One region of the Streptomyces sp. RG80 genome, then DNA from elsewhere that is predicted to be linked to it. Evidence: riboswitches for the same ligand, from Rfam matches in the RefSeq annotation. Region 1 holds a riboswitch; each other region holds the start of a gene.
What was found. Region 1 has a riboswitch for cyclic di-AMP ahead of ABKA17_RS45400 (M23 family metallopeptidase). Riboswitches for the same ligand answer to the same signal wherever they lie in the genome.
Positions count from the first base shown of each region.

Region 2: it holds a riboswitch for cyclic di-AMP, as region 1 does, so the genes downstream of both, ABKA17_RS10755 (M23 family metallopeptidase) here and ABKA17_RS45400 (M23 family metallopeptidase) in region 1, are expected to answer to the same signal.
Region 3: it holds a riboswitch for cyclic di-AMP, as region 1 does, so the genes downstream of both, ABKA17_RS00895 (C40 family peptidase) here and ABKA17_RS45400 (M23 family metallopeptidase) in region 1, are expected to answer to the same signal.

Region 1 is NZ_JBEAAJ010000020.1:21,401-24,643, forward strand. It holds gene ABKA17_RS45395 (aldo/keto reductase) at 1-682, opposite strand, end outside; gene ABKA17_RS45400 (M23 family metallopeptidase) at 825-1,868, opposite strand; cyclic di-AMP (ydaO/yuaA leader) riboswitch at 1,880-2,038, opposite strand; gene ABKA17_RS45405 (PP2C family protein-serine/threonine phosphatase) at 2,272-3,243, opposite strand, start outside.
Region 2 is NZ_JBEAAJ010000003.1:121,621-124,863, forward strand. It holds gene ABKA17_RS10750 (M16 family metallopeptidase) at 1-1,300, shown strand, start outside; cyclic di-AMP (ydaO/yuaA leader) riboswitch at 1,491-1,656, shown strand; gene ABKA17_RS10755 (M23 family metallopeptidase) at 1,669-2,433, shown strand; gene ABKA17_RS10760 (GntR family transcriptional regulator) at 2,621-3,243, shown strand, end outside.
Region 3 is NZ_JBEAAJ010000001.1:178,801-182,043, reverse strand. It holds gene ABKA17_RS00900 (ScyD/ScyE family protein) at 1-740, opposite strand, end outside; cyclic di-AMP (ydaO/yuaA leader) riboswitch at 1,025-1,182, shown strand; gene ABKA17_RS00895 (C40 family peptidase) at 1,191-2,345, shown strand; gene ABKA17_RS00890 (hypothetical protein) at 2,366-2,965, opposite strand; gene ABKA17_RS00885 (tellurite resistance/C4-dicarboxylate transporter family protein) at 3,089-3,243, shown strand, end outside.

The DNA.
Region 1 (3,243 bases):
CCACCTCGCCGTCGCGGTACTTGCCGGTGAGGAACCCGGAGGCCAGCGCGAAGTACGGCACCGCGGCCAGGCCGGTCCGCTCGGCCAGGTCCTGGAGCTCACCCTCGTACGTCTCGCGCGAGACCAGGTTGTAGTGCGGCTGGAGCGCCACGTACCGGGCCAGTCCCTCGCGCTCGGAGAAGGCGAGGGAGGCCTCCAGGCGCTCGGCGGAGATGTTGGAGGCGGCGATGTGCCGGACCTTGCCCGCCTTCACCAGCTCGTCGAGCGCGCCGATGATCTCCTCGACCGGCACCTCGGGCTTGTCGAAGTGGGTGTAGTAGAGGTCGATGTGGTCGGTGTCGAGGCGGCGCAGGGAGGCGTCCGCCGCCGCCTTGATGTTCGCGGCCGTCAGGCCGGGGAAGTCGGGGTGCTGGCTGACCTTCGTGGCGATCACGACGTCGTCGCGGTTGCCCCGCGCCTTCACCCACCTGCCGATGATGGTCTCGGACTCGCCGCCGGCGTTGCCCTCGACCCAGGCCGAGTAGGAGTCGGCGGTGTCGACGAAGTTGCCGCCCGCGGCCGCGTAGGCGTCGAGGACGGCGAAGGACTGCGCCTCGTCGGCGGTCCAGCCGAAGACGTTGCCGCCGAGGGAGAGCGGGAAGACCTCGAGGTCGGACGTGCCCAGCTTGCGAAGAGAAGTCATGTACGGGGCCAACGCCCGCACGGAGGGCGCTCTTCCGGAACGGCCGCAAAGTTCTTGTAAACGCGGGAAGTGCCGGAAACGCAAAACCGGCGGCCCTGACGTCGGGGGGTGTGCGTCAGGGCCGCCGGTGGATCAAGAAACCTCAGGGCGTGAGCCCCTTGCTCCGCAGCCACGCCATCGGGTCGATCCCGCTGGACGAGCCGTCGGGGTGGACCTCCAGGTGCAGGTGCGCGCCCGTGACGTTGCCGGTCGCGCCCACGCGCCCGATCACATCGCCGGTGCCGACCTTCTGACCCACGCTCACGCTGATCGACGACTGGTGGGCGAACCACAGCTCCGTGCCGTCGTCGAGGGTGAGGACGGTCTTGTAGCCGTACGAGCCGTCCCAGCCCGCCTGCGTGATGGTGCCGCTGTGGACCGCCTTGATGAGCGTGCCCGTGGGAGCGGCGAAGTCGAGACCCGTGTGGTAGCCGGAGGACCACAGGGAGCCGGCCTGCATGAACGTGGAGGTGATCGTGTACGAGGAGGTCGGCAGCGTGTACTGCTTGGCCAGCTCGGCGAGGCGCTTGGCCTCGGCGGCCTTCTCGGCCTCCGCCTCCGCCTTCTTCTTCGCCTCGGCGGCGTCGTCCGCGGCCTTCTTCAGCGCGGCGGCCTCGGCCTTCGCGGCCTCGTCGGCGACGGCGGTCTGGGTGGCGAGCCGCGCCTTGCTGTCGACCTGGGTCTGCTGGCTCTCGGCCTGCGCCATGATCCGGTTGCGCAGCGACTCACCGGCGCCCGAGGTGCCGCTCTCGACGGTCTCCGTAGCAGTGGAGACGGTGGCGAGGCTGCTCAGCGGGGTGGTGGAGCCCTGGGGGGCCTCGTCGTCACCGCCGAAGACACCGCCCACGGAGGGCATGTCGGGCATCGAGATGGAGACCGGCGGCTTGCCGGTGTTGGCGCTGGCCATGCCGGCCCCGCCGACGGCGGCTATGACACCGACGCCCAGAACAGTGGAGCTGCGGGCGAAGCCACCGTTGCGCTGCTTGGCGACCCGGTGCTTGCCGCGTGCCGGTCGGACGGAGTCCTCGGTGGGATTCCAGACCTCCTGCGGGCCCTCGTCGTGGTGGTAGCTGCCGTAGCCGAAGGCATCGGTGCTGCGCTGGCTCGGCACGTACGGGGCCTCGGGGGCAGGCCGGTTTGACGCCACGTGGGCGTGCTCCTTTCCTTCCTTCTCGCCTACCGGGTTAGCTGACGGGTTCGGAGCAGGAAGGTCTCCTACGCGCGTATAACGACCGTGCTGCCACGGCGGCATTGGCGCGATTCACCCCAGGGTTGATGGTTCCCCGGCTCCCTTGCGGGATTAAGCGCGTGAGCACGGAGCCGTCTCTTGTGACGGCTGGGACGACCGCGCTGCGTTATCGAACGTTAATAGACCCGGGGTGTGGATTCCAAGCTGTTCCGCTTGATCATTAACCTTTCTCGCCTGGACGTACGGGTCCATGAGCGGTGAAAAACGGGCGAGTTGACCCCGCCACAGCGACCCCACAGGTATTGACGGTATGTCAGTTGTTATGCGGAGGGCGGTCGCCCGATCACCCCACGTGACAATGTCACGGTCGGCGTACGGCGAGCAGCGCCATGTCGTCCGTCATGCCGCCCCCGGTGTGCCGCCGTACCTCCGCGGCGAGCGCGGACAGCAGTCCCCCCGGATCACGGAAGGCGCGTCCCGCGAGCCGCGCCGCCGGGTCGTAGAACTCCCCGTGCCGGTCCCGTGCCTCGGAGAGCCCGTCGGTGTACAGCAGCAGCGTGGCCCCGCCCGGGAAGCCGGCCTCCTCGGCACGGTCGGGCCAGTTCCCCAACTCCCCCATGCCGAGCGGCAGCGCGGCCTCGGCGGCGGGCAACGACCGCACGGTGCCGTCGGGACACAGCAGCAGCGGCGGCGGATGGCCCCGGTTGACGATCCGTACGACCCCGTCGCCGTGCGGCAGTTCGGCGAGTACGACGGTGGTGAACCCCTCGATGGCGTCCGGCCCCTCGCGCCGCGTGCCCTCCCGCGCCAGCGCCCGCTCCAGCCGCCCCGCGACCGCCTCCAGGCTCGCCTCCTGCTCGGCGGCCTCCCGGAACGCCCCGATGACGACGGCGACGGCGGCCACCGCGCCCATGCCCTTGCCGCGCACGTCCCCCACCACAAGGCGCACCCCGTGCGGGCTGTCCTGCACGGCGTACAGGTCCCCGCCGATGAAGGCGTCCTGCTGCGCCGCCTCGTAGCGCACCGCGATGTCGAAGCCGCCGATCCGGTCGTCGGGCTCGGGCAGCACCGCGCGCTGGGCGGCCTCGGCGATCACGCGCTGGGAGGCGAGCCGCTGGTCGCCGCGGCGCACGACCCGGTTGAGGAGGGCGGCCAGCACGGCGACGGTGGCCACGGTGAGCACCTCGGTGAGGGCATCGGCGTCCACCTGGAGGCCGAACCGCAAGTGGACGGCGAAGGCGGCGGCCAGCGCCACGGCCCCGGTGACCACGGTGCCGGCCAGCGGATAGAGGGGAGCGGCGACCAGCGGGGCGGCGGTGAAGAAGGGGATCGC
Region 2 (3,243 bases), on a different contig from region 1:
GCTCGACAACGGCCTCACCGTCCTGCGCTGCCACCGTCCCGGCCAGCAGGTCGTCGCCGTCGAGGTCCTCCTGGACGCCCCGCTGGACGCCGAGCCGGCCGGCCTCGACGGTGTGGCCACGATCATGGCGCGGGCCTTCTCGGAGGGCACCGACAAGCACACCGCCGAGGAGTTCGCCGCCGAGCTGGAGCGCTGCGGCGCCACCCTCGACGCGCACGCCGACCATCCCGGCGTACGGCTGAGCCTGGAGGTCCCGGTCTCCCGCCTGCCCAAGGCGCTCGGTCTGCTGGCCGACGCGCTCAGGGCGCCCGCGTTCGCGGACAGCGAGGTCGAGCGGCTGGTCACCAACCGGCTCGACGAGATCCCGCACGAGCTGGCCAACCCCTCCCGCCGGGCCGCCAAGGAGCTCTCCAGGACCCTGTTCCCGGCGGACCTGCGCATGTCCCGCCCGCGCCAGGGCACCGAGGACACCGTCCGGAACATCGACTCGGCGGCCGTACGCGCCTTCTACGAGAAGCACGTGCGCCCCGCCACCGGCACCGTCGTGGTCGTCGGCGACCTCACCGGCACCGACCTCGACGAGCTGCTCGGCGACACCCTCGGCTCGTGGACCGGCTCCTCGGCCGAGCCGAGGCCGGTGCCGCCGATCACCGCCGACGACACCGGCCGGGTCGTCATCGTGGACCGCCCCGGCGCCGTGCAGACGCAGCTGCTGATCGGCCGGATCGGCGCCGACCGGCACGACCGCGTGTGGCCCGCGCAGGTGCTCGGCACGTACTGCCTCGGCGGCACCCTCACCTCCCGCCTGGACCGTGTCCTGCGCGAGGAGAAGGGCTACACCTACGGCGTGCGCTCGTTCGGGCAGGTCCTCAGGTCCGGCCCCGAAGGCACCGGCGCCGCGATGCTCGCCATCAGCGGTTCCGTGGACACCCCCAACACCGGTCCCGCCCTGGACGACCTGTGGAAGGTGCTGCGCACCCTCGCCGCGGAGGGGCTCACCGACGCCGAGCGCGACGTCGCGGTGCAGAACCTGGTCGGGGTGGCCCCGCTGAAGTACGAGACGGCGGCGGCCGTCGCGAGCACGCTGGCCGACCAGGTCGAGCAGCACCTGCCCGACGACTACCAGGCCACCCTGTACCGGCAGCTCGCCGCCACCGGCACCGTGGAGGCCACCGCGGCCGCCGTCAACGCCTTCCCGGTGGACCGTCTGGTGACGATCCTGGTCGGCGACGCGTCCGCCATCAGGGAGCCCGTGGAGGCCCTCGGCATCGGCGAAGTGACGGTCGTGACCGCCGAGTAGAGGCACGCGCGTGGAGGGGCCCTGGTGACTGAAGCGTCACCAGGGCCCCTTAATGTCCGAATTGAAGGCTGGTTGCCTGTTTGCCCTGTGGGATGCGCTACAAAAACCCTGATCCGTTTGGGGATTGAAAGTCGCCCCGCATAGCTTCGTCCGGGCTGTTCGTCAGGCAGTGCGCCGCGCCCGCGGCACCGGACAGTCATCGCCGAGTCCCCGTACGGCGCGAGCCAGGGGAGCCGGGGACCCATCCGTAGTCCCTGGGGTGAATCGGACGCCCGCGCGTCATGCGAGGGGGTCCGTAGGAGACCTTCCTGCTCCGAACCCGTCAGCTAACCCGGTAGGCGAGAGGGAAGGAAAGGACCAGCCACTACATGGCGTTCACGCGCCCCACCGGGAAGCATCGCGCCCCGAGCCGGATGAAGCGCAGCACCGTTCGCGTGGCGGGCGTCGCGGCCCTCACCACCACCGGCGTCATCGGCACCCTCGCCGCCCCGGCCCTCGCCGCGGAGCCCGCGGCCGAGCAGACCGGACTCACCCCGGTCATCACCATCGGCGATTCGGTCGCCGCCCAGATCGACGCCCAGGCCGAGGCCCAGCAGCAGGCGGCCCTGGAGGCCGCGCAGCAGAAGGCCGAGGAGGAGGCGCGCAAGAAGGCCGCCGCCAAGGCCAAGAAGGAGCGCGAGGCCAAGGAGCGCGCCGCCCGCGCGGCCGCCGAGCGCAAGCGCCTCAACACCTTCGTCTCCCCGATCTCGGGCTCGTACATCTCCACCGGCTACAAGGCCGGCGGCGCCGTCTGGTCCTCCGGCAGCCACACCGGCGTCGACTTCCACGCCGCCAGCGGCACCTCCGTGCGCTCGGTCGGCTCCGGCACGGTCGTGGAGGCCGGCTGGGGCGGGTCCTACGGCAACAACGTCGTGATCAAGATGAACGACGGCACGTACACCCAGTACGGGCATCTGTCGTCCATCGGTGTCTCGGTGGGCCAGACGGTCACCCCGGGCCAGCAGATCGGCCTGTCCGGCGCGACCGGCAACGTCACCGGGCCGCATCTGCACTTCGAGGCCCGCACGACCGCGGAGTACGGCTCGGACATCGACCCCGTCGCCTACCTGCGCTCGCACGGCGTGAACGTCTGACGACGGACCGCGAGACCTCTTCGAAACCCCGGCTCACGAGCCGGGGTTTCGTCGTTTCTGTCGCGTTGCTGTCCAAAAAATATCCATGGATTCCGGCCCGCCATCGGAAATTCCCGCTCTTTGCAATAGAGTCACTGAACACACGTCAATCGTCGACGTTTCACGGGGATTAAAGCGGAGGTCGGTCATGCGTATTCCGGCGCACTCGGTATGCACCGCGATCAGGGACGACATCGTCGCCGGTGTCTACGAGCGCGGCAGCCGCCTCACCGAGGAACTCCTCGCCCGCCGCTACGGCGTCTCCCGCGTCCCCGTCCGGGAGGCCCTGCGCACGCTGGAGGCCGAGGGCTTCGTGGTGACCCGGCGGCACGCGGGCGCGTGCGTGGCCGAACCCACCGAGCAGGAGGCCGCCGACCTGCTGGAGATGCGCATGCTCCTGGAGCCGCTCGGCGCCTCCCGGGCCGCCCAGCGGCGTACCGAGGCGCACCTCAAGGTGCTGCGCGGACTGGTCAGGCTAGGCCAGGAGCGGGCCAGACGGGGCAACAGCGACGACCTGCGGTCTCTGGGCGGCTGGTTCCACGAGACGCTCGCCCAGGCCTCCGGCAGCCCCGCGCTCGCCTCGATGCTGACCCAGCTGCGGCACAAGATCTCCTGGATGTACGCCGTGGACGCGCCGGCCGACCCCGTCGAGTCCTGGGCGGAGCACGGTGCGATCGTCGACGCGGTGGCCCGCGGCGACGGCGACCGCGCGCGTGCGGTCACGGCGCTGCACACCGAGCGCTCGACGGTCGCGCACCGGCTCCGTTTCGC
Region 3 (3,243 bases), on a different contig from region 1:
CCGTCGGGGCCGAGCGCCAGGGACGTGGGGACGGACTGGTTGCGGTCATGGTCCGGGAAGACCGTGAAGGGGCGCGCCTTGCCCTTGGGTGACACGACGACCAGGTCGTTGCCCGCCGCGTCGGCGACGATCCGGCGGCCGTCCGGGAGCGCGAGGACGGCGTACGGGTTGGACTCGACGGAGGCCTTGTGCGGGTTGTACCGGAACTCGACGGCCGAGATGTCGGCGGCGATCCTCGCCTTGTCGTGGCCGCCGCCGGGGTCGATGCGCAGCAGCTTGCCGAGCTTGTTCCAGGGTGGTGTCGTCGGGACGCCGGCCTCCGGCGGGGCGTAGGTCTCGACGCCCCAGAGCTCGCCGTGGAGGGCGGAGACGCCGTCCAGGCCGGTCGCGAAACCGCCGTCGGGGGCGGCGCCCGAGGGCAGGCCCTGCACGACCCGGTGGTGCTGCCACGCGCCCTGGGCCCAGTAGATCCTGGTGACGGCGGAGGAGAGGCCGACGCAGGTCTCGCCTTCGGGTCCCTCGCCGATGCACTTCTTGCCGCCGCGGCCGGCCTCGGCGACGTACAGCTGCCCGGTGTCGTGGTCGTAGGAGAGCTGGCGTGGGTTGTCGAGGCCGGTCGCGATCACGCGGACGACCGGCTTTCCGCCGCCGTGGCCGCCCGAGGCGGTCGCCGGGGCGAGGCCCGCGGTGGCGACGAGCGCGACTCCTGTGGCGACGACGAACGATGTGCGCTTCCTCATGGCCGAACCCCCTGTGCCCTTCGTGCGCCACGGCACCCGACCGCGGCTCGGCTGGAAGTTAGCGTCCGGAAGCGGGCGGACGTCGTCACTCCGCCCAAAATACGTACAACTCCTGGCAGATCACTCCGTATTGGCCACGGTCGGCTACGTCCTGACCTAAGGTCACGAAAATGTATCGGGCATATCGAACATCAACCTTCACAGGGGCCACACGCGTTGGCTACCGTGCCGGAAGGCCGTACGACCCCCACCGGCGAACATCGCCGGGCCGCGCGGCCTCCGCCGAGTCCGGTGCGCCCGTCCAGGCAGCCGGAGCCGGGGACCCACACCGACCTGGGGTGAATCGGCCCAACTCCCCTCCGGGGAACGGCCGTAGGGCACACCTTCCGAAGCACCCGCCCGAACCCGACAGCTAACTCGGTAGGCGGAGCATGGAAGGAGTCGCCAACCTTGGCGTCGCACCGCAAGTCGCCTCCCGCTGGTACGCGCGTGGCAGGTATACGCACCCCCGCTCTGGCCACGGCCGCCCTCACCTCCGTGGCGTTGCTCTCCCAGACGGCCACCGCGGCCCCCTCGACCGACGACAAGCCGAGCATCGAGGAGGTCGAGAAGAAGGTCGACGACCTCTACCGCCAGGCGGAGTCGGCGACCGAGAAGTACAACGCGACCAAGGAGAAGACCGCCAAGCAGCGCAAGGAGGTCGACACCCTCCTCGACGACGTCGCCAAGCGCACCCAGAAGCTCAACGAGGCCCGCGAGGAGCTCGGTTCCTTCGCCGCGGCCCAGTACCGCACCGGCGCCTCCGCGCCCGACACGGCGACCTTCCTGCTCGCGGACTCCCCGCAGGACTACTTCGACCAGACGCAGCTGATGGGCCGTATGACGTCCCGTCAGAAGGACGCGGTCGACGACTACGTCACCGAGCAGTCCGCGACGATGAAGAAGCGGCAGGAGGCCACCCAGAGCCTCGAGACGCTCACCGACTCGCAGAGCGACCTCAAGACCGCCAAGGCCACCGTCCAGCAGAAGCTGTCCGACGCGCGCGAGCTGCTGTCGAAGCTGACCGCGGAGGAGAAGGCGCGGCTCGCGGCGATCGAGAAGGAGAAGCAGGAGGAGGCCGCCCGCAAGGCCGCGGAACTGGCCAAGCAGCAGGCCGCCGAGGACAAGGCGGCTCAGGAGGCGGCCGCCGCCCAGGAGTCGACCAGCGGCTCGTCGTCGTCCTCCCAGGCCACGGACTCCTCGTACGCCACCAAGGCCGAGAAGGCGCTCGCCTTCGCCCGCTCACAGGTCGGCAAGCCGTACGTCTGGGGCGCCACCGGCCCCGACTCCTACGACTGCTCCGGCCTCACCCAGGCCGCCTGGAACGCCGCCGGCATCACCCTCCCGCGCACCACCTACGACCAGGTGAACTTCGGCGCCACGGTCACCCTCGCCAACGCCCGCCCCGGCGACCTCGTCTTCTTCTACGACGACGTCACCCACGTCGGCCTCTACATCGGCAACGGCATGATGATCCACGCGCCGAAGCCGGGGGCGTACGTGCGCGAGGAGTCGATCTACTACGACGGTGAGTCGGCGATCCACAGCGTGGTGCGGCCGGCCTGACGCGCCGCAGGGCCCTGGCGTCAGTGACCTCCGCGGTTCTCGACACAGGGCCCCTCACCGGGCTGGGGCTCGGCGTAGACGCCGTGCACCTCGCCGGTCAGCTCGTCCTTCGTCACTCGTCCGGAGACGCACACGACGCCCGTGTAGACGGCGTAGAAGCCGTTCCCGACGGACAGCCCGTGCTTCTCGCCGCAGCCGACACGGGCCAGCGCCGCCTTCACGCGCGCGTCGCTGAAGCCGCCGTACTCCCCCGACCCGCCTTCCTTCCGGACCTTCGCCAGCTCCGCGAGGATGAGTTCCGCCGACGCCTGGCCGCTGGCCCGCTGCTCGGCGCTCAGGGAGGCCTGCATGCGGTACGCGTGGTTGTCGGCGTAGTTCGGGGGCTGGTCGAGGTTCTCCTCCGGCCGGACCGTGCCGGTGCGGGGACTCGGATAGGACGGCACCGGGGCGGGCGTCCGGGCGGCCTGTGCGCACTTGGGCGGGGGCGCGTAGGAGGGCGAGGGAGCTGTCGACTGCGCGGACGGCGCGGACTCCGCCCGCGCACCACCCTTCTGGCTTCCGCACGCGGTCAGGGTGATCGCGAGGAGGGCGGCCGCTGCGGCTGATCGCCTGAGGAGCATGGGCAGAGTGTTCCGGCCCGGCACGGTGGTTGTCATGAGCGGAACTACTCAGATGGAGGCCATCTCCACGCACGCGCGCGTGCCCTGCCCCCGCCCTCCTCCCGCGCTCCCTAGCATCGCCTCATGCCCGGACCCTCCCCGCTCCGCGCCTGGTGGGCGCAGCGTCCGCCGGCCGCCGGCGCCGCCGTGATGGCGACCGGCATCCTGTCGGTCGGTCTGCATCTGACGGACCACGAGACCCTGTCCCGCATCGCCCTCGCACTGGCCGGCGCCGCCTG